Regions from separate parts of the Protofrankia sp. Cas4 genome, predicted to be linked through region 3. Evidence: riboswitches for the same ligand, from Rfam matches in the RefSeq annotation. Region 3 holds a riboswitch; each other region holds the start of a gene.
What was found. Region 3 has a riboswitch for cobalamin ahead of U9979_RS13345 (CbtB domain-containing protein). Riboswitches for the same ligand answer to the same signal wherever they lie in the genome.
Positions count from the first base shown of each region.

Region 1 (2,579 bases), on a different contig from region 3:
AGCCGGGTCCGCAGCGCGACCCCCGGACGTGGGTTACTAGACATCCGAGCACTCTCCACGGATCGATGCCGCCCTTGGTAGCAGCCCTTGGTAGCCGCCCTCGGTAGCAGCCCTTCGTACCCGGCCCCGCCGAGAGCGGGCCTGGAGGCGCAGCTCACATCGCAGTCGGGATGCCGGCAGCATAGTTGTCGGTTCAATTAAGCAGCTGGGCCAACGGGCGCGCGACGATCGTCAGATCGCGCGCCCGTAGGCCGCAGTCCCCGGAGTGCTCATGGCAACCACCCGACTATCAGGAGTCCCGACCTCCATGACCATCACCGATATCGCTACCGGCGAAGACGCCCTGCTGCTGGACGCCGCCGCCGCGGATCTGTTGTTCCACACGGCCCGGACTGCGAACACGTTCAGCGACGATCCAGTGTCCGACGAGCAGGTCCGTGCCATCTATGAGCTGATCAAATGGGCGCCGACCAGTATGAACGCGCAGCCGCTGCGGATCATCCTGGTCCGTTCGCCCGAGGCTCGGGAACGGCTGGTACAGCATCTCAGCCCGGGTAACCAGGCGAAGACGCAGTCTGCGCCGCTCGTGGCCATCGTGGCCGCGGACGTCGACTTCCACGAGAACCTCCCGCAGGTTTTCCCCCATCTGCCGAACGCCAAGGACTTCTTCACCGAACCGGTCGCTCGCGAGCAGACGGCCCGCTTCAACGCCGGCCTGCAGATCGGCTACCTCATTCTGGGTATCCGCGCCGCTGGGCTGGCGGCCGGCCCGATGACGGGCCTGGACGCCACCGCTGTCGACAAGGAGTTCTTCGCCGACCAGCCGTTGCGGACACTTGCAGTCATAAACATCGGCACTCCCGGGGAGAACCCGTGGTTCGACCGCAGCCCACGGCTGGACTACGACCAGGTAGTCTCCGCCCTCTGAAACAAGCCTGAAACGGGTTCTGGCATCAGTTTCCCGGAGAGCCGCCGACGGTCGGCCACCTTTGCCTGAAGGTGGCAGACCGTCGATTCCTGACCGGCTGATTACCACATCTCGTGATGGACTGCCTGAGGCAGAGCGCGCCGGTAGGCCCAGTTGTGCCGTTCCAGGTCGGGAACGGTCTCATGATGTGTGACAGGTCCCAGGCACAACCACGCGACCGGCCGGACCTCGTCGGGAATCCCGAGCATGTTCCGAACGGCCTGTTCACGATAGAAGGACACCCAGCCGACGCCGAGGCCTTCGGCGGTCGCTGCCAGCCACAGGTTCTCGATGGCCAGACATACGGAATACAGCCCGGCATCCGCGATGGAGTGTCGTCCCAGGACAGCTGGTGCGCCCCGCCGCGGGTCGTATGTCACCACGACGGCCAGCGTGGACTCCAGTACGCCGTCGATCTTGATCCGGCTGAAACGGGTGGCTTGGTCCGCGGTCAGTGTCGCCGCAAAGACAGCTTGTTCATGCCTGACATGATCATGAAAGGTTTTCCGGGTTCGGATGTTTTCGACCAGGATGAAGTCCCATGGCTGACTCAGGCCGACGCTCGGGGCGGCATGAGCCGCCGCAAGCACACGGTCCAGGACATCGGCCGCGATCGGCGCTCCGGTGAACTGGGCACGCACGTCACGGCGTTTTTTGATCACATCGTAGATGTTTACGGACATGGCGAGGCTCCCGCGCTCCGACCACCCGACCATCGGCGGGTGGCACACATGCGAGGCCGGTCTTCGGACTCTCGGATCAACGCCTGGCCGCCCGGCCTTCCCAGGCCAGGTGGCCCAGTGGCTGCGCCTGCGCGCGTGGACGGTGACTCCCCGATGACCGCGGCGGGCCCGTGCCGGACTCTCACCGGCTTCCCGATTCTCCCCGGTCTCCCAGGGCACCTCGCGAAGGATGCCGCCACGATCATCCCACACGCGACGCTCGGTCTGACCGCGGAACGCCCGAAGTCATCGGGCGACGGGGTTGGGAGTGCGGCGTGGTGGGCCAGTGGTGACGATCAATGTTCGCGCTCGGACACCAACCCGGCCTGGAAAGCCAGCTCGACGAGCTTCATTCGCTTCTGGTTCTGCGGCAGTTCTTCCACGCCGAACTTGCGAAACAACGTCCGTAGGTGGGTCTTGACCGCCTCGACACTGAAGAACAACTCGTCGGCGATCTGCCGATTTGTTGCGGGAGTCGTGTACGGGGTTCGCTCCTGGTACGGGCGACACAGGGATTCCAGTACCAGCAGCTGGGTCGACGACAGGGAACGCAGGGTCACGATATTGTTCACGTCTTGGGTCTCTATCGCGCCACGGCCGGCGGATGCGCGGCCGAAGCGGTTGTCACGATAAGTCAGCGAGGTCGAACCGACGAGAATAACGTCGCCGTCCCCGAGCCGTCGCCGTCCGACGAGCCGTTCCCCGTTCACAAAGGTGCCGTTACGGGACAACCCTCCGTCGATCAGTATCCAGTTGGTTCCGATCTGTTGGAACTGTGCATGCAGGCGTGAGACCTTGCTGTCCCACGCCAGCCTGACGTCGCTACCGGGACCGCGACCGACCGTCACACCCACGGCCGCGGTCAGGTTCACCACCTGCTGCTTCCCGGT
Region 1 covers NZ_CAUVXL010000260.1:34,516-37,094, forward strand. The annotation lists partial or broken gene U9979_RS23515 (hypothetical protein) at 1-158, opposite strand, end outside; gene U9979_RS23520 (malonic semialdehyde reductase) at 314-928, shown strand; gene bluB (5,6-dimethylbenzimidazole synthase) at 1,030-1,650, opposite strand; cobalamin riboswitch at 1,687-1,888, opposite strand; gene U9979_RS23530 (FHA domain-containing protein) at 1,986-2,579, opposite strand, start outside.
Region 1: another riboswitch for cobalamin. It lies ahead of bluB (5,6-dimethylbenzimidazole synthase); the one in region 3 lies ahead of U9979_RS13345 (CbtB domain-containing protein).

Region 2 (8,287 bases), on a different contig from region 3:
CCCGATGGCCGCCTTCTCGGTGCGCCCGCCGGTGGCGAGCACGACCGTGCACTGCTGCTGGGCGGCGGCGACCGCCACGGCCTGTTCCACCGAGGCCCGCCATGACGCGGTGGAGAAGGGCCGCACGATGCCGGTGGTGCCGAGGATCGAGATCCCGCCGATGATGCCCAGCCGGGCGTTGGTGGTCCGCCGCGCCATCCGCTCCCCATCCGGCACGCTGATCACCACCCGTAACCCGCGGGTGTCCAGGTCGACGACCTCCGCGACCGACCGTGTGATCATCGATCGGGGCACCGGGTTGATCGCCGCTTCGCCGACGGGCAGGCCGAGACCGGGTTTCGTGACGACGCCGACGCCGGTTCCACCGTCGATCTCGATTCCGGTCCGCGTCCGCCAGGTCACCGTCGCGGTCAGGTGTGCGCCGTGGGTGACGTCCGGATCGTCCCCGGCATCCTTGATCACGACGGCCTCGGCGGTTCGTCCGGCATCGACCACGCACCGCTCGACCGCAAAGGAGACCAGCCCGCCGGCTGGCAGGCTCACGGTGACCGCCCGCTGCACGATCCCGGAGACCAGGGCCGCGCTCGCGGCTTTCGCCGCGGCGGCCGAACACGTCCCGGTGGTCCATCCGGTGCGCAGCGCGTCCGGCCGGACCTTGGCGGTGCGCGGCAGATCAGGCTCACGCAGCGGGACCAGCTGGGGAGCCGGTTCATGGGGGTTCACGCCGGTTGCTCTCCGGCTTCCCGCGGACGGTCGTGGGTCCGGTCGTGGGCCCGGTCATGGGCCCGCAGCGCCACCCGGGCGGTCCGTTCGGCCTTGCGGAACCCGTGAAAATGGCCGGGGTGGTAGAGGTGCGAGCGGGTGCCACCCGCCGCCAGCGCCGGGCCGACCAGCACCAGGGTGTGCTTCCACAGTTTGTGCGCACGGACGGTGGCTGCGAGGTCCGCAAGTGCGCACCGCACGATCAGTTCATCCGGCCAACTCACCCGGTAGGCGATCACACAGGGCGTGTCCGGCGGATAACCACCGTCGGTGAGCTCGTCCTGGAGCTGACCGGATCGGGCCGCCGACAGGAACAGCGCCATCGTCGTGCCGTGCCGCGCGAAGCCGGCGATCTCCTCGCCCGCGGGCATCGGGGTCTTGCCGCCGCCGAGCCGGGTCAGGATCACCGACTGTGCCACCTCGGGAATGGTCAGTTCGCGTTGGATGGACGCGGCGGCGGCGGTGAAGCTGCTGACCCCGGGCACGATCGCGGTGGCGAGCCCGAGTGCGGCGCAGACCTCCAGCTGCTCCTGCACCGCTCCCCACAGCGCCGGGTCGCCGGAGTGGATCCGGGCCACGGCAAGCCCGTCACGCGCCGCCCGCCGGTAGACGTCCCGGACGCCTTCGAGCGGTAGTCCGGCCGAGTCGATGATCTCGGCGTCGTCGCGGGCGTGGGCGAGCACGTCCGGGTGCACCAGTGAGGACGCCCAGATGACCACATCCGCCTCGCTGATCATCCGTGCGCCGCGCAGGGTGAGCAGGTCCGCGGCGCCGGGGCCGGCCCCGACGAACGTCACCCGGCCGCGTGGCGCTGGTGTGGCCCCGGCCGCTGTTTCGGTCAGGTCGGCCACTGTCGCCTCCGGGTTGAGATCACCGTGGACAGGTAGGGGCCGGGCTGGTCTCGGGGCAGCTCACCCGCCTGGCGGACGTCGCAGTCCGCCAGACCCAGCGAAGCGCCGTAGACGGCTGTGCCGCCCGTGCCGGTCGCGTCACCTGTGCCGCCGAGCCGGTCGGCTTCGGCGAGGATGTCGAGGACCTGCGGCAGCGCCCGGCCGCCCTTGTAGGCGATGACCGTGTCGTGGTCGGCCACGGCCCGCCGGTAGGCGTCCACCCCGGCGGTCAGCGGCAGCAGCGCCACCGTCTCGGTGCCCACCGCCAGCACCGTGCCGGACCGGGCGGCGAGATCCTGCAGCGCCATGATGCCGGGAACGGTCTCGACGACGACGTCGGGTAGCAGTGCCCGCACCCGGGCGGCCAGCGTGGTGAAGGTCGAGTAGACGTTGGGGTCGCCGATCGTGGCGAACGCGACGACTCCCCCCCGGCTGCCCCCCGGGCTCCCTCCCGGACGGCTTCCCGGACGGCTTCCCGGACGGCTTCCCGGATGTGTGCGCAGCGCCTGGGCGACCACCCCGGCCGGGGTGTCGTAGTCGGCGTCGCCGGTCATCCGGAACGGCAGGCGGCGAATCCGGTCATGGGTGACGTGTGCGCGCACGGTTGCCTCGGCCCGCCCCGGCGGCGGCGTTCCCTCGCTCACCGGGACGAACACGACATCGGCCCGCTCCAGGACACCGACCGCCTTGACCGTGATCAGGTCCGGATCGCCGGGACCCACACCGACCCCGATCAGACGGCTGCCCGTCCGTACGCGGTCGCCCGCCGGAGCAGGCTGCGCGTCCATCCCGCCTGTCCTGTCCATCCCGCCTATGCCGTCCATTGCGGCCCTCTCGCCTGCCGTGCCGCCGCGACGAACCGTGCGGCCACGCCGGGTACACCCGCCCAGTGCAGATGCAGGTAGGACGCGTGGACCCCGCCGTGCACGAAGCCTTCGGTCCGCTCGTCGGGCTCGTCGGGCTCGTCGCCTGCTGGGCGGCCGCCGATCTGCCAGGCAGAGCGTGCCGTCCGGTGCTGCGTGGTCAATACCGATGTGCGGTGGAACTCGTGGGCGGTCACCGGGGTGCCGGCTTCGGCGATCGGGCTGTCGCAGGCGGCCACGGCTCGGCGGTAACCAAGGGTGAGCCGAGGGGTCATAGCGGTGTCGACGTCGAGAACCCCGCACATCGGATGCCCGTCCAGGGATCGGGCGAGGTAGAGCAGGCCCGCGCACTCGGCGCTGACCGGCGCGCCCCTTCCCGCCAGTGCCGCCACGTCGGCGCGCAGGGCCGCATTCGCGGCGAGCTCGGGTGCGTGTTCCTCCGGGAATCCCCCACCGATGATCAATCCGTCGCAGCCTGTTGGAAGATTCTCGTCACGCAGCGGATCGACGGTGACCACCTCTGCTCCCGCGGCGAGCAGCAGCTCACCCTGCTCGGCATAACCGAAAGTGAACGCCGGCCCGCCCGTGACCGCGATCCGCACCGGCCGGCCCACCGCTGATACCGCCGATACCGCCGGCACCGCCGACTTAACGTCATGAATTATGTTGGATGGCGACCATGGCGCCACGTTCAGTGCCGGCGCCGACCGGGCGAGGGCGAGCACGGCATCAAGATCGCATGATGCGGCGACCAGCGTGCCGAGCGCGGCGACAACCTGCGCCGCCGCGGACGCGCGTTCGGCCGCGGGCACCAGCCCGAGATGGCGGGATGGCACCGCGGCCCGATCGTCGCGGCGCAGCACGCCCAGCACGGTGACGCCGAGACCCGCGACCGCGTCCCGCAACAGCCGTTCGTGGCCGGGCGAACCGACCCGGTTGAACACCACTCCGCCCAGGCGTACCCGCTCGTCCCAGGTGGCGAAGCCGTGCACGGTCGCGGCCACCGAGCGGCCCACCGCGGACGCGTCGACCACCAGCACGACCGGGGCGCCGGTCAGCCGGGCCACATGGGCGGCCGAGGCGAAGTCGGCGGGCTGACCGGCTTCGGGCACCGACACCCCGTCGAACAGGCCCATCACGCCTTCCACGATGGCGATGTCGGCGTTGCGCGCGCCGTGGGCGAACAGCGGTGCGATCCGATGCTCCCCGCACAGCACGGCGTCGAGGTTGCGGCCGGGGCGCCTGCTGGCGATGGTGTGATAGGTCGGGTCGATGTAGTCGGGCCCGACCTTGTGCGGGGACACCCGCAGGCCGCGGGCGGTGAACGCGGCCATCAGCCCGGTCGCCACCGTGGTCTTGCCGGCGCCGCTGGCCGGGGCGGCGATCATCAGCCGCGGTGGCAGCGGGACAGGCGGGGCTACCATTCGATCCCCCGTTGGCCCTTCTGCCCGGCGTCCATCGGATGCTTCACCTTGGTCATCTCGGTGACCAGGTCGGCGGCGTCGATCAGCGCGGGCGGGGCGGCGCGCCCGGTGATGACGACATGCTGGCGTCCCGGACGGGTACGCAGCACCTCGATGACCTCGTCGGTGTCGATCCATCCCCACTTCAGCGGGTAGGTCAGCTCGTCGAGGACGTAGAGCCGGTAGGTCTGGGCGGCCAGGTCCCGGCAGATCTGCGCCCAGCCCTCCCGGGCGGCCTCGGCGGGGTCGGCGGCGGGGTCGATCCGGGCCTGCACCCAGCTCCATCCCTCGCCCATCTTGTGCCAGGTGATGTCCCCGCCCTCGCCGCCGGCGGCCAGGGTGCGCAGTGCCCGTTCCTCCCCGATCCGCCATTTCGCGGACTTGACGAACTGGAACACCCCGACGTCCCAGCCCTGCGCCCAGCCGCGCAGCGCGAGCCCGAACGCCGCGGTCGACTTCCCCTTGCCCTCACCCGTGTGAACGATCAGCAGTGCCCTGTCCCGGCGCGCCCGGGTCGTCAGGCCGTCGTCGGGCACGACGGATGGCTGTCCCTGTGGCATGGCTAGGCAGCCCTGCGCCGGCTGGTCGTGCGGCTGGTCGCGCGGTTGGTCGCGGCCGCCAGCGCGTCGATCGGGATGGTCGTGCCGCCGAGCGCGGTCGCGAGGCGGTCGGCCAGGCCCAGGCGCACGTACCCGCTCTCGCAGTCGACGACGATGCTCGCTAGGCCGCGACGAGCCAGCGCCCGCGCGGGGGTGAGCGGGTCCGGCCCGGCGGTGGCACGGCCGTCGGTGACGACGATCAGCAGCGGACGTCGGTCCGGGTCGCGGCGGCGTTCGGCCGCGAGGACCTCGCCGGCGCGGGTAAGCCCGGCTGCCAGCGGGGTCCGCCCGCCAGTCGGCAGGGACGCGAGCCGCGCCGCGCCCACCTCCACACTCGATGTCGGGGGGAGGACGAGATCGGCGCCGGAACCCCTGAAAGTGATCATTCCGACCCGGTCGCGGCGCTGGTAGGCGTCGAGCAGGAGGGACAGCACGGCGGTGGTGACCGTACGCATGCGGGCGCGGGCGGCCATCGAACCGCTGGCGTCCACCAGGAACAGGACCAGGTTGCCCTCACGTCCCGCCCGGACCGCACCGCGCCGGTCGGTGGGACGTAGTGCGAGCCCCGGGCCTACCCGCCCGCGGGCGTGCTGCCAGGGCGCGGCTGCCCGCAGGGTCGCCAGCAGGTGCAGGCCGGGTGCGTCCGGGGAGCTCGTGACGACCGCGCCGTGCGAGGTGCGGGCGCGTGAGCGGCGGCCGGGCGCGCCCAGCGGCGTTCCGGTGTCTGGGATCTCCAGCCGGCGCGGGCGAAACGACGGGCCGGGCGTGCCTGCACGTCGCTCCTGGCGCCCCTGCCCCTGCCCCGCCGTGGCGCGGTATTCCCCGGCATCCTGTTCCGGGGCATCGTGTTCCGCGGAACGCGGGGATGGGACGACATCCGACTCGGCCGTCCGCTCCGCTGTCGTTTCCGGCCCGCTGGACGTCGGCCCGCCGCGTCCACCACCGCCACCACCGCCACCACCGCCACCGGGCGACGGGGGGCGATCCGGGTCCATGTCCGGGTCCATGTCGGGGTCCGGGTCCGGACCGGTGGGGGACTCCTCCGCGTGCTCGTGCGCAGCCTCGTCCAACGCGTCGTCCAACGCCTTGGTCAGGGCGTCTTCGTCCAGGCCGGGCGCGTCGAACGGGCCACGGCGGCAGCGGTGCGGCAGGGCCAGGCGGGCGGCCCGGCGGACGTCGTCGGCGTCGACGGTCTCCCGGCCCTCCCAGGCGGCCAGCGCGATCGCGGTGCGTGCCACGACCACGTCCGCGCGCATCCCGTCCACGTCGAACGCCGCACACACCGCGGTGACCTGGCGCAGTGCGGAGTCGGGCAGTTCGACAGCGGGCAGCCGGTCGCGGGCGGTGGCGATCCGGGCGGCCAGGACGGTCTCCTGCACCGCCCAGCGAGCGGCGAAGGCGTCGGGGTCGGCGTCGTAGGCCAGCCTGCGGCGCACCACCTCGGCCCGCACCGGCGGCTGTCGGCTGGCGGCGACCTCGACGGTCAGTCCGAAGCGGTCCAGCAACTGCGGGCGCAGCTCACCTTCTTCGGGGTTCATCGTCCCGACCAGCAGGAAGCGGGCTGCATGGCGCACCGACACCCCGTCACGTTCCACGTGGGCGACACCGAGGGCGGCCGCGTCCAGCAGCAGGTCGACGAGATGGTCGTGCAGGAGGTTGACCTCGTCGACGTAGAGCAGGCCGCGATGGGCGGCGGCGAGCAACCCCGGCCGCAGCGAGGTGACGCCTTCGGCGAGCGCCCGGTCGAGGTCGATCGCTCCGGTGACCCTGTCCTCGGAGGCGCCGACCGGCAGCTCCACCAGGCGCGCCGCCCGGGTGCTCGGCCGCGCCTCCGGTGGATGCGGGCCGTCCGGGCAGTCGGGGTCGACCGCGGCCGGGTCACAGGAGAACCGGCAGCCGGTTACCACGTTCACCGGTGGGAGCAACGCGGCGAGCCCTCGGACCGCGGTCGACTTGGCCGTGCCCTTCTCGCCGCGGACGAGGACCCCGCCGATCGCCGGGGACACCGCGTTGAGGACGAGCGCGAGCCGCAGGTCGTCCATGCCCACCACCGCGGACAACGGGTAGGCCGTCATCGTGCCCTGTGCCGGTGTGCGCCGGACTCCGTATCGATCACGAGCCGGCCGATCACGAGCCGGCCGATCACGAGCCGGCGGGCGTGCGTTGGCATACCGCGGTCCTCCCTCGGGTTTCCTCGCCCTCGGTAACGGTGCGGACGGCCGGAGTATCCTGACTTCCGGATCAGCGCGCCCCCTCGGCCTTCCAACCGCTCTCGCGGCCGTGACGTACGGTGAGGGGTTGCTCCCCGGTGACAGTGGCGGGACCGCGCCGGATTCCCACCGGCTTCCTCCACTGCCGTCGCGTTCCTCAGCATGGCACACCTACGGTCATAGCGACGGTCCGACGGGTTATCCTTCGCGGCTTTCAAGGCCGCCCGCAAGGCCGCCCGCAACGCCGCCTTCAAGGTCACCTTCGAGCTCCAGGTAGGTCTGGCGGAGTCCGTCGATGGTGGTGGCGTCGGGTTTTTCCCACAGGCCGCGGTCGGCGGCTTCCAGCAGGCGTTCAGCGATGCCGCGCAGCGCCCACGGATTGGACGTTTGCATGAAGTCGCGGGTTTCGGGGTCGAACACATAGGAGGCGGCCAACGACTCGTACATCCAGTCCTGCACGACACCCGCGGTCGCGTCATAGCCGAACAGGTAGTCGACGGTCGCCGCCAGTTCGAACGCGCCCTTGTAACCGTGGCGGCGCATCGCCGCGATCCAGCGCGGATTCACCACCCGGGCCCGGAACACCCGGTGGGTCTCCTCCTGCAACGTGCGGGTCTTCACCGCGTCCGGCATGGCGCTGTCCCCCACGTAGGCCGCCGGTGACGCGCCCGTGAGCGCGCGGACCGCCGCGACCATCCCGCCGTGGTACTGAAAGTAGTCGTCGGAGTCGACCAGGTCGTGCTCGCGGGTGTCCTGATTCTTCACGGCCACCTGGATGCGACGGAACGCCTGCTCCATGTCGGCTCGGGCCTCCCGCCCGTCGAGGTCGCGGCCGTAGGCGTAGCCGCCCCACACCGCGTACACCTCGGCAAGGTCGGCGTCCGAACGCCACTCGCGCGAGTCGATCAGGGGCAGGAGACCGGCGCCGTAGGCCCCCGGCTTCGACCCGAAGATACGGGTCGTGGCCCGCCGCCGGTCACCGGGAGCGGCGCGCAGATCGGCTCGCACGTGGGCGGCGAGTGCGTTGTCGGCATCCGCCTCCTCGTCGAGGGCCGCGACGGTGCTCACCGCGTCGTCGAGCAGCGTGACAATGTGGGGGAAGGCATCCCGGAAGAAGCCGGAGATCCGCACGACCACGTCCACCCGCGGCCGGCCGAGCTCGGCAAGCGGTACCACCTCGAAGCCGGTGACCCGCCGGGACGCGTCGTCCCAGGTCGGCCGGCAGCCGAGCAGCGCCAGCACTTCCGCAATGTCGTCACCTTGCGTACGCATCGCGGACGTGCCCCAGACGGTCAGTCCCACCGAGGACGGATAGCTCCCGGTGTCGGCGAGGTGGCGGGCGAGCAGCGAGTCGGCGAGTGCGCGGCCGGTCTCCCAGGCCAGTCTGGACGGGATCGCCTTCGGATCGACCGAGTAGAAGTTCCGCCCGGTCGGCAGCACGTTGACCAGCCCGCGGGTGGGTGACCCCGACGGCCCCGGCGGCACGAACCCGCCACCGAG
Region 2 covers NZ_CAUVXL010000132.1:97-8,383, reverse strand. The annotation lists gene U9979_RS12345 (cobalt-precorrin-5B (C(1))-methyltransferase) at 1-723, opposite strand, end outside; gene cobM (precorrin-4 C(11)-methyltransferase) at 720-1,613, opposite strand; gene U9979_RS12335 (precorrin-2 C(20)-methyltransferase) at 1,601-2,440, opposite strand; gene U9979_RS12330 (cobyrinate a,c-diamide synthase) at 2,464-3,939, opposite strand; gene cobO (cob(I)yrinic acid a,c-diamide adenosyltransferase) at 3,933-4,538, opposite strand; gene U9979_RS12320 (VWA domain-containing protein) at 4,541-6,652, opposite strand; cobalamin riboswitch at 6,800-6,927, opposite strand; partial or broken gene U9979_RS12315 (cobaltochelatase subunit CobN) at 6,986-8,287, opposite strand, start outside.
Region 2: another riboswitch for cobalamin. It lies ahead of U9979_RS12320 (VWA domain-containing protein); the one in region 3 lies ahead of U9979_RS13345 (CbtB domain-containing protein).

Region 3 (8,287 bases):
CGAAGGCCCGTCCGCTCTCCGTAGTGCCGTGGGCTGTCACTTTTCCGCCGTCACCTTCCCATCTTCACGTTTCTCTCCCACTGTCGCTTTCCCACCCTCCCAGGTACGCACGCGCTCGGGCACCAGCGCTGCCCCGTGACGCCGCGTCCCCAAGAGCGCCCCTATTGCCGGGCGCTCTATCGCCGGTCGCACGAAGACCGGCGCGCCTCGTGCGGGTACGGATACTCTCGTCGTCGTGCTGAGAACGCTCGATCTGCGCGCGGGCCTGCCGTCGGCTCCAGCGCTGCGCGGGCTGCTGCCCCGCGCGGCGCTCGATGTCGAAGCCGCCCTCGACGCGGTCCGCCCCGTCTGTGCTGACGTGCGTGACCGCGGTGATGCGGCGGTCCTCGATGCGGGCGAGCGGTTCGACGGGGTCCGCCCGGCCGCGGTGCGGGTTGCGCCCGACGCGCTCACCGACGCGCTCGACCGGCTCGACCCGCGCGTCCGCGATGCGCTGACCGAGGCGATCCGCCGCTGCCGGCTCGTCCATCGTGCCCAGCGCCGCGAGTCGTTGACGATCGACGTCGCCGTGGGGACCCGGGTCACCGAGCGCTGGCTCCCGGTGGAGCGGGTGGGGTTGTACGTGCCGGGTGGGCGGGTCGCCTACCCGAGCAGCGTGGTGATGAACACGGTACCGGCGCAGGAGGCCGGCGTCGGTTCGATCGCACTGGCCTCGCCACCTCAGGTCGAATGCGGTGGACTTCCGCATCCGACGATTCTCGCAGCCTGCGCCATGTTGGGCGTGGACGAGGTCTATGCCGCCGGTGGTGCGCAGGCGATCGCGATGTTCGCACACGGCACGGCCAGTTGCCCGGCGGTGGACGTCGTGACGGGCCCCGGCAACATCTACGTGACCGCGGCAAAGCGCCTGCTGCGTGGGCTGGTCGGGGTGGACGCCGAAGCCGGCCCGACCGAGGTGGCGATCCTCGCCGACGACACCGCGGATCCCGCCCACGTCGCGGCTGATCTCATCGCGCAGGCCGAGCACGATCCGATGGCCGCCTGCATGCTGGTCACCGCGTCCACCGAGCTGGCCGACGCGGTCGAGATCGAGCTTGCCAAGCAGGTGCCGGCGACCCGCCACCGCGAGCGGGTGGAGGCCGCGCTGACCGGCCAGGGCGTGGTCGTACTGGTCGCCGACACCGACGCGGGTCTGGCGGTGGTGAACGCCTGGGCCGCGGAACACCTGGAGATCCAGACGGCGGACGCCGCCGCGGTCGCCGCCCGGGTCCGCAACGCCGGAGCGGTGTTCGTCGGGCCGTGGGCTCCGGTTTCGCTCGGTGACTACCTCGCCGGGTCCAACCATGTCCTGCCGACCGGCGGTACCGCCCGGCACAGCGGCGGACTTTCGGTATCGGCGTTCCAACGGCAGGTCCACGTGGTGGAGTGTGATCGGGACGCGCTCGTCCAGGTGGCTCCGCGGGTTGCCGCGCTCGGCGGAGCTGAAGATCTTATCGCCCACGTCGACGCGGTGGAGGTGCGCGTGCGATGACCGCCTATCCGGTTGCAGACCATCCGATGGCAGAGCCTGATCCCGTGTCCGGCCGGTCGTTGGCTGCGGGTCGGGTGCGCACGACGCGCCCGCTGACGCTTGACGAGTTGCCGTTGCGTGACGACCTACGCGGCCAGGTGCCCTACGGCGCCCCGCAGCTCGACGTTCCGGTGCTGCTCAACACCAACGAGAACCCGCACCCGCCGTCCGCCGGTCTGGTCGACGCCATGGGCAAGGCCGCGGCGCTCGCGGCCTCCGAGGCCAACCGGTACCCCGACCGCCAGGCCGAGGCGCTTCGCGCGGACCTCGCCTACTACCTGACCTCGGACGCCGGTTTCGGGCTGCGGACCGATCAGGTGTGGGCGGCCAACGGGTCGAATGAGGTGCTCCAGCAGCTGTGCCAGGCCTTCGGCGGCCCCGGGCGGGTCGCGCTCGGATTCGAGCCCTCCTATTCGATGCACCGGCTCATCGCGATGGCGACCGCGACCGGCTGGGTCGGTGAGCCCCGCGAAGCCGACTTCACCCTCGCTCCGGCCGCGGTGGCGCAGGCGATCCACCGGCATCGGCCGTCCCTGGTCTTCCTCACGTCACCGAACAACCCCACCGGCACCGCGCTGCCGACCGAGGTGGTGACCGCCGCGTGTGCGGCCGTCGGCGAGACGGGCACCGGCATGGTCGTCGTGGACGAGGCCTACGCGGAGTTCCGGCGGGCCGGGGTCCCCAGCGCGCTCACACTGCTGCCGGCAGCGCCGCGGCTGGTGGTGACACGGACGATGAGCAAGGCGTTCGCGCTCGCCGGCGCCCGGGTCGGTTACCTCGCCGCGCAGCCGGCTGTCATCGACGCATTGCAGCTGGTGCGGCTGCCCTACCATCTGTCGACCTTCACCCAGGCGGTCGCGCGTACGGCGCTCGCGCATGCCGACGAGCTGCTCGGCACCGTCGAGGCGGTGAAGGCGCAACGGGACCGGATCGTGACCGAGCTGACCGGGCTCGGTTGCGCGGTGGCTCCCAGCGACGCGAACTTCGTGCTGTTCGGACGGTTCCCCGATCAGCGCGGCATGTGGCAGGCACTGCTCGACGCGGGCGTCCTCGTCCGGGATGTCGGCCTACCCGGCTGGTTGCGGGTCACCGCCGGGCTGCCCGGTGAGATCGACGCATTCCTCGCCGCCACCCGCGTGCTGCTGGCCGACCCCGCGATGACACCGATCCCGCGATGACACCGATCCCGCGATGACACCGATCCCGCGATGACACCGATCCCGCGATGACACCGACCCCGCTATGACACCGACCCTGCTCGATTACCTCGGCGCGGTCACGACGCCGGCGCGTTCCGATCTTCAGCCGCCGGATTCCGGGAAGGAATGACGACCATGGGCCGCACCGCTCGGATCGAACGCAAGACCTTGGAATCACATGTCGTCGTCGAGCTGGACCTCGACGGCACCGGCGTGTCGTCGTCGTTCACCGACGTCCCGTTTTTTGATCACATGGTCAGCCAGCTCGGCAAGCACGGCGGCTTCGACCTGACCGTGCGCACCCGCGGCGACCTGCACATCGACGCCCACCACACGGTCGAGGACACCTCGATCGCGTTCGGTGAGGCGCTGCGCGAGGCACTCGGCGACAAGACCGGGATCCGGCGGTTCGGTGACGCGCTGGTACCGCTGGATGAAGCGTTGGTGCAGGCGGCGGTGGACCTCTCCGGCCGGCCGTACTGCGTGGTCATCGAGCCGGAGTTGATCGAGCTCATCGGCACCTACGACACGACGCTGACCCGCCACGTGTTCGAGTCGATAGCGGCGTCCGCGCGGATCGCGTTGCACGTGCGGGTGGTGTCGGGCCGCAACGCCCACCACGTGGTCGAGGCGCAGTTCAAGGCGGTGGCACGGGCGCTGCGGGACGCGGTCGCGCTCGACGGGCGGGTGGCGGGTGTGCCGTCCACCAAAGGTGTGCTGTGACCGGTCCGCGGGTGGTCGTCCTGGACTACGGATCGGGGAACCTGCGCAGTGCGCAGCGGGCACTCGCCCGGATCGGCGCAGCCGTGACGGTGAGCGCCGACCCGGCCGCAGGCGGGGCCGCGGACGGGCTCGTGGTGCCCGGGGTGGGTGCCTTTGCCGCATGTATGGCCGGGATCGCCGCGGTCGGCGGGGCGGCCGTCATCCGCGGACGGATCGCCCGCGGGCAGCCGGTTCTCGGGATCTGCGTGGGCATGCAGGTCCTCTACGACCTGGGGGATGAGCACGGGGTGCGGACTCCCGGCCTCGGCGTGCTCACGGGGGAGGTTCGGCGTCTGGACGCGCCGATCCTTCCGCACATGGGGTGGAACACGGTGGCCCCGCCGCCCGACACGGTGTTGTTCGACGGGCTGCCGGCGGACACGCGGTTCTACTTCGTCCACTCGTATGCGGCCAAGGCGGAGCCCGGGGACACCGTGGCCGAGCACGGTGAGCCTTTTGCCGCCGCCGTGGAGCGAGGTCCCCTGTGCGCCACCCAGTTTCATCCGGAGAAGTCCGGCGATGCCGGTATCCACCTGCTCGCCAACTGGCTACGCACGCTGAGCTAGCTGATCAAAAGGCCTCCGGGTGCGCGAAAAAGCCATGATCGCGCACCCTTTGGCCGGGCTAGCTGATCAAAAGGTCTCCGGGTGCGCGCAAACAGCCATGATCGAATATGGTTGACGTGATCAACTACGCAGGCCGCGCCGCAGGATAGGGCCGGGTCTGCCTGCTGCGCGCCGAGCTGTACTGGTTCCATGGTGGGGTGGGGGTGTCCGCCACGGAATGGAGCGCGCGGTGGTCCCGTCCCGTCGGGTCGATGGTCACGCAGGTCGCTTTGACCCACGTAGTCCTGATCTTGTCCGTGACCCGTACCCGGTCTTCGCCGAGCTTCGGGCGGCCGGCCGCCCGGTGTGGAGCGACGAGCTCGGGATGTGGCTGGCGGCCAGGTACCGTGACGCCGACGCGGTGGTGCGTCACCGCGGGCTGGGCCGGATCTACCAGCCACGCCTGCCCGAGGACCTCTGGGTCGGCTTCAACAAGCTGGAGCGGGAGTCCGTCCTGGGATGTGAGCCACCCAAGCACACCCGGTTGCGCGGGCTACTGGGCAAGGCCTTCGCCCGCGGCAACATCGAGCGACTGCGGCCGCACATCCACGAGCTGTGCCAGGTCCTGCTCGACGGCGTCGCGACGAGAACGGCGGACGGGCAACCCTTCGACCTGATCACCGAGTTCGCCGAACCACTGCCGGTGATGGTCATCGCGGAGCTGCTCGGTATTCCCGACAGCGACCGGCATCTGCTGCGCCCGTGGTCGGCGGATCTGGTGAAGATGAACGAATACGAGCGCAGTCCCGCGCAGGAGGCCGCGGCCCAGGAGGCGGCCGCCCAGTTCGGCGCCTACGTGCGCGCCCTTGCCACCGAACGCCTCCGCCGTCCGCACGACGACCTGATCACCCATCTCGTCCAGGCGGAGCAGGAGGGCGACCGGTTGACCGAGGACGAGCTGGTTGCCACGGTCGTGGTACTGCTCAACGCCGGGCACGAGGCCAGCGTCAACTGCCTCGGCAACGGCATGGTCGCGTTGCTGAGCCACCCCGAGCAGCAGCGGCGGCTGATTGAGCGGCCGGCGGAACTGGCCGCCACCGCAGCCGAGGAGTTCCTCCGCTTCGACTCGCCACTGCACCTTTTCGAACGGACCGCCATGGCCGACGTGGAGATCGGGGGAGTGGTCGTGCGGACGGGGGAGCGGATCGCGGCTCTGCTCGGTTCGGCCAACCGTGACCCTGAGGTTTTCGAGCGGGCTGACGAGTTCGATGTCGGCCGGGAACCGAATCCGCACGTCGCCTTCGGCGGTGGCGTCCACTTCTGCGTTGGGGCGCCGCTGGCCCGAGTGGAGCTGGCGATAGCCGTGCGCAGCCTGATGGCGCGCTTTCCCGCGCTTTCTTTCGCTGGGACCCCCGTCCGGCGTCCCACCTTCGTACAACGTGGCTGGAGCTATCTCCCGGTCACACGTTGACGTTCTGGCCGGGCGCTCTCAGGCTGTTCCTGGCTGCTCCTGCTGTTGGTCTGTTGGTCTGTTGGTTGGCGCGGCTGACGTGGCGGAGAGCCGCGCCCCCGATCTCACGCGGAGCGTGTGCCGGCTAGCTGGCCGAGGAAGCCGGTGTTGTCGTAGAAGTGTTCGACTTCGAGCAGTCTGAGGTCGTCAGCGACACGCGCCACGCTGACCCCGAACATCTCGACGCGTTCGCCGGTTGGGTCGAACCCCTTGTACGGTCCGCTGAAGGTACCCCAGTGGCGCCATTTAAAAGTGATCATAGGCGGTGGCGAGTAGACCTCCAGGACCTCCCAGAAGAAGCCGCCCGGAAGGGCCTTGAGGAAGATTTGATGGGAGGACTCGAACGTCTCGTCGCTCGCCGAGTAATAGGGGTTCTCGCCGATGAGGATGTTGTAGCTGCCTCTTTCGACAAGGTCCTGACTGTTTGCCCAGGGACCGCCGTTGACGCGGGTACGGAACTGATCGGTGACCATACTGACCCACTGGGCCGGATCTTTCTTGTGGGAGACCTCCATTTCGAAGACCTGAACCACGCGCTCGACGATGTCGGCCAGGGAGCCCTTGGCGTGTTCGTGGGTACGCTCCTGGGGCATCGTCTCTTTCGACAGATGATAGTCGGGCGGCTCGCCGTCGCGCCACCGTACTCCAGCGGCACCGGCGATGACCGCGTCCCGGCCCTGCACGTGCAGCGGCTGGTCTTCGGCCTTCTCGTTGTTCACCGTGTTGCTCCTCCTGTCGATCGGTCAAGTCCAGGATGCGTCGAGTGCCGTTCGGGAAGAATCTCCGGAACGGATGGGAGCGGTGCTGCCCAGCGCGGCCGGCAACGGGGACGCGGCGTTGCAGGGCGTGGAGCCCATGCATCCCGCGTCCTCCGTCCCGGTCAGGTTACTACCCGTGAGGGTAGCAGAAAACGGGACGAAGGTCCTGAATTAGCCGAACATATGGATATACCTGAATGTCGGGGTTGGGCGTGCCGGCGAGGCCCTTGTCGAAGGGGTCGGGGCGTGGCGGGTCGTGAGGTCCGCGAGATGCCGGCGATCCAGTCCCGCCGGATCCGGGTCGAGCGTGACTCGGGATCGTGACCGCTCAGGCGGGTAGGTAGCGGGCGTGCGGATAATCGGAAACATTCTGTGGCTGTTGTTCGCCGGGTTCGAGCTGGCGCTCGGCTATCTCCTTGCCGGCATCGTGTGCTGCCTGCTGATCGTGACGATCCCGTTCGGGGTCGCGGCGTTCAGGTTGGCGGGCTACGTCGTCTGGCCGTTCGGCCGGGTCGTGGTCGACCAGCCCGGCGAGGCTCCCGTCGTGCTCTTCCTGGTCAACCTGCTGTGGTTCCTGATCGCCGGCTGGTGGCTCGTCCTCGGACATTTGATCTTCGGTGTGGTGCTCTGTTTGACGATCATCGGGATCCCGTTCGGCGTGGCGTCGTTCAAGATGATTCCGCTGGCCATTGCGCCACTGGGTCGGCGGGTGGTTCCCCTTCAGAACCTCGATCCGGCCATCCCGGTCGCGGCATCGGTCTACAGGTGAGGGCTGTCCACAGGTGAGGGCGGGCGCTCTTCGCCCTTCGGCCCAGCTGGTCCTCTGAGTACCCGGTGAGATGCGTAACCGGTACTGCTTGACGCGAGGGGTTGATTGCTGGTTGTCTCATTGGTGTCCGAGTGGTGGAAGCCGGTGTGAATCCGGCACGGTCGCGCCACTGTGACCGGCCCGCCCAAGGAGCGACGTCGGAAGCCAGACCCATCGCCGGACATGCCCTGCCGAGTGGAACGCGTGATTCCTGTGGAGGTCCCGCAATGGCCCATGCAATGGCGTATCCAGCGGCTGGCGATGCGCCGGCCGCCCGTCCGGCGCTGCCGACGATCCCCCTGACCGAGCTGGCCCCATTTGCGCTCTTCGGTTCGGTCCTGGCGCTGCTGCTGCTGTACTTCGTCGGTGCGGAACAGGGCGCCGTGTCGCTCGTGGGCGGTAGTTACATCCACGAGTTCGTACACGATGCCCGTCACCTGCTCGGTTTTGCCTGTCACTGAGCGGGGCCGGTGATGGTTCGCGCACTGCTGATCCGTGGGATGCTGGTCGGTGCGCTCGCAGCCGTGTGTGCCTTCGTCGTCGCCAAGCTCCTCGGGGAGAGCGAGGTCGGCCACGCGATCGCCTTCGAGTCGGCGCGGGACGCCGCCGACGGCGTGCAGGCAATGAATTTGGTGTCCCGAAACGTGCAGAGCACCATCGGCCTGTTCACCGGCCTGTTGGTGTTCGGCGTCGCAATCGGCGGGCTCTTCGCTCTCGCCTACGCCGGTGTGCAGGGCCGCCTCGGTGGCCTGGGTGCGCGGGGGACGGCGGCGCTGGTGGCGCTCGCGGGCTTCATGGGAATGTACCTGCTGCCCGATCTGAAGTATCCGGCCAACCCGCCGTCCATCGGTAATCCCGACACCATCGGTGAGCGCACAAGCCTGTACTTCACGATGATGCTGATCTCGCTGGCAGCGGTCATCGGTGGCGCTGTGACGGCTCGCCGGCTCGCGGCGAGGTTCGGTGCCTGGGATGCGGCGTTGCTCGCCATGGCCGGTGCTCTGGTGATCGTCGGGTTGGCCTGTTACCTCCTGCCACAGGTGCACGAGACCCCGCAGGGATTTCCCGCCGATGTGCTGTGGCGGTTCCGCATCGCATCCCTGGCGATTCAGGTGTCGCTGTGGACCACGATCGG
Region 3 covers NZ_CAUVXL010000145.1:4,947-13,233, reverse strand. The annotation lists gene U9979_RS13385 (bis-aminopropyl spermidine synthase family protein) at 1-40, opposite strand, end outside; gene hisD (histidinol dehydrogenase) at 236-1,531, shown strand; gene U9979_RS13375 (histidinol-phosphate transaminase) at 1,558-2,748, shown strand; gene hisB (imidazoleglycerol-phosphate dehydratase HisB) at 2,905-3,492, shown strand; gene hisH (imidazole glycerol phosphate synthase subunit HisH) at 3,489-4,097, shown strand; gene U9979_RS13360 (cytochrome P450) at 4,327-5,547, shown strand; gene U9979_RS13355 (SnoaL-like polyketide cyclase) at 5,652-6,305, opposite strand; gene U9979_RS13350 (YccF domain-containing protein) at 6,694-7,113, shown strand; cobalamin riboswitch at 7,206-7,346, shown strand; gene U9979_RS13345 (CbtB domain-containing protein) at 7,392-7,613, shown strand; gene U9979_RS13340 (CbtA family protein) at 7,626-8,287, shown strand, end outside.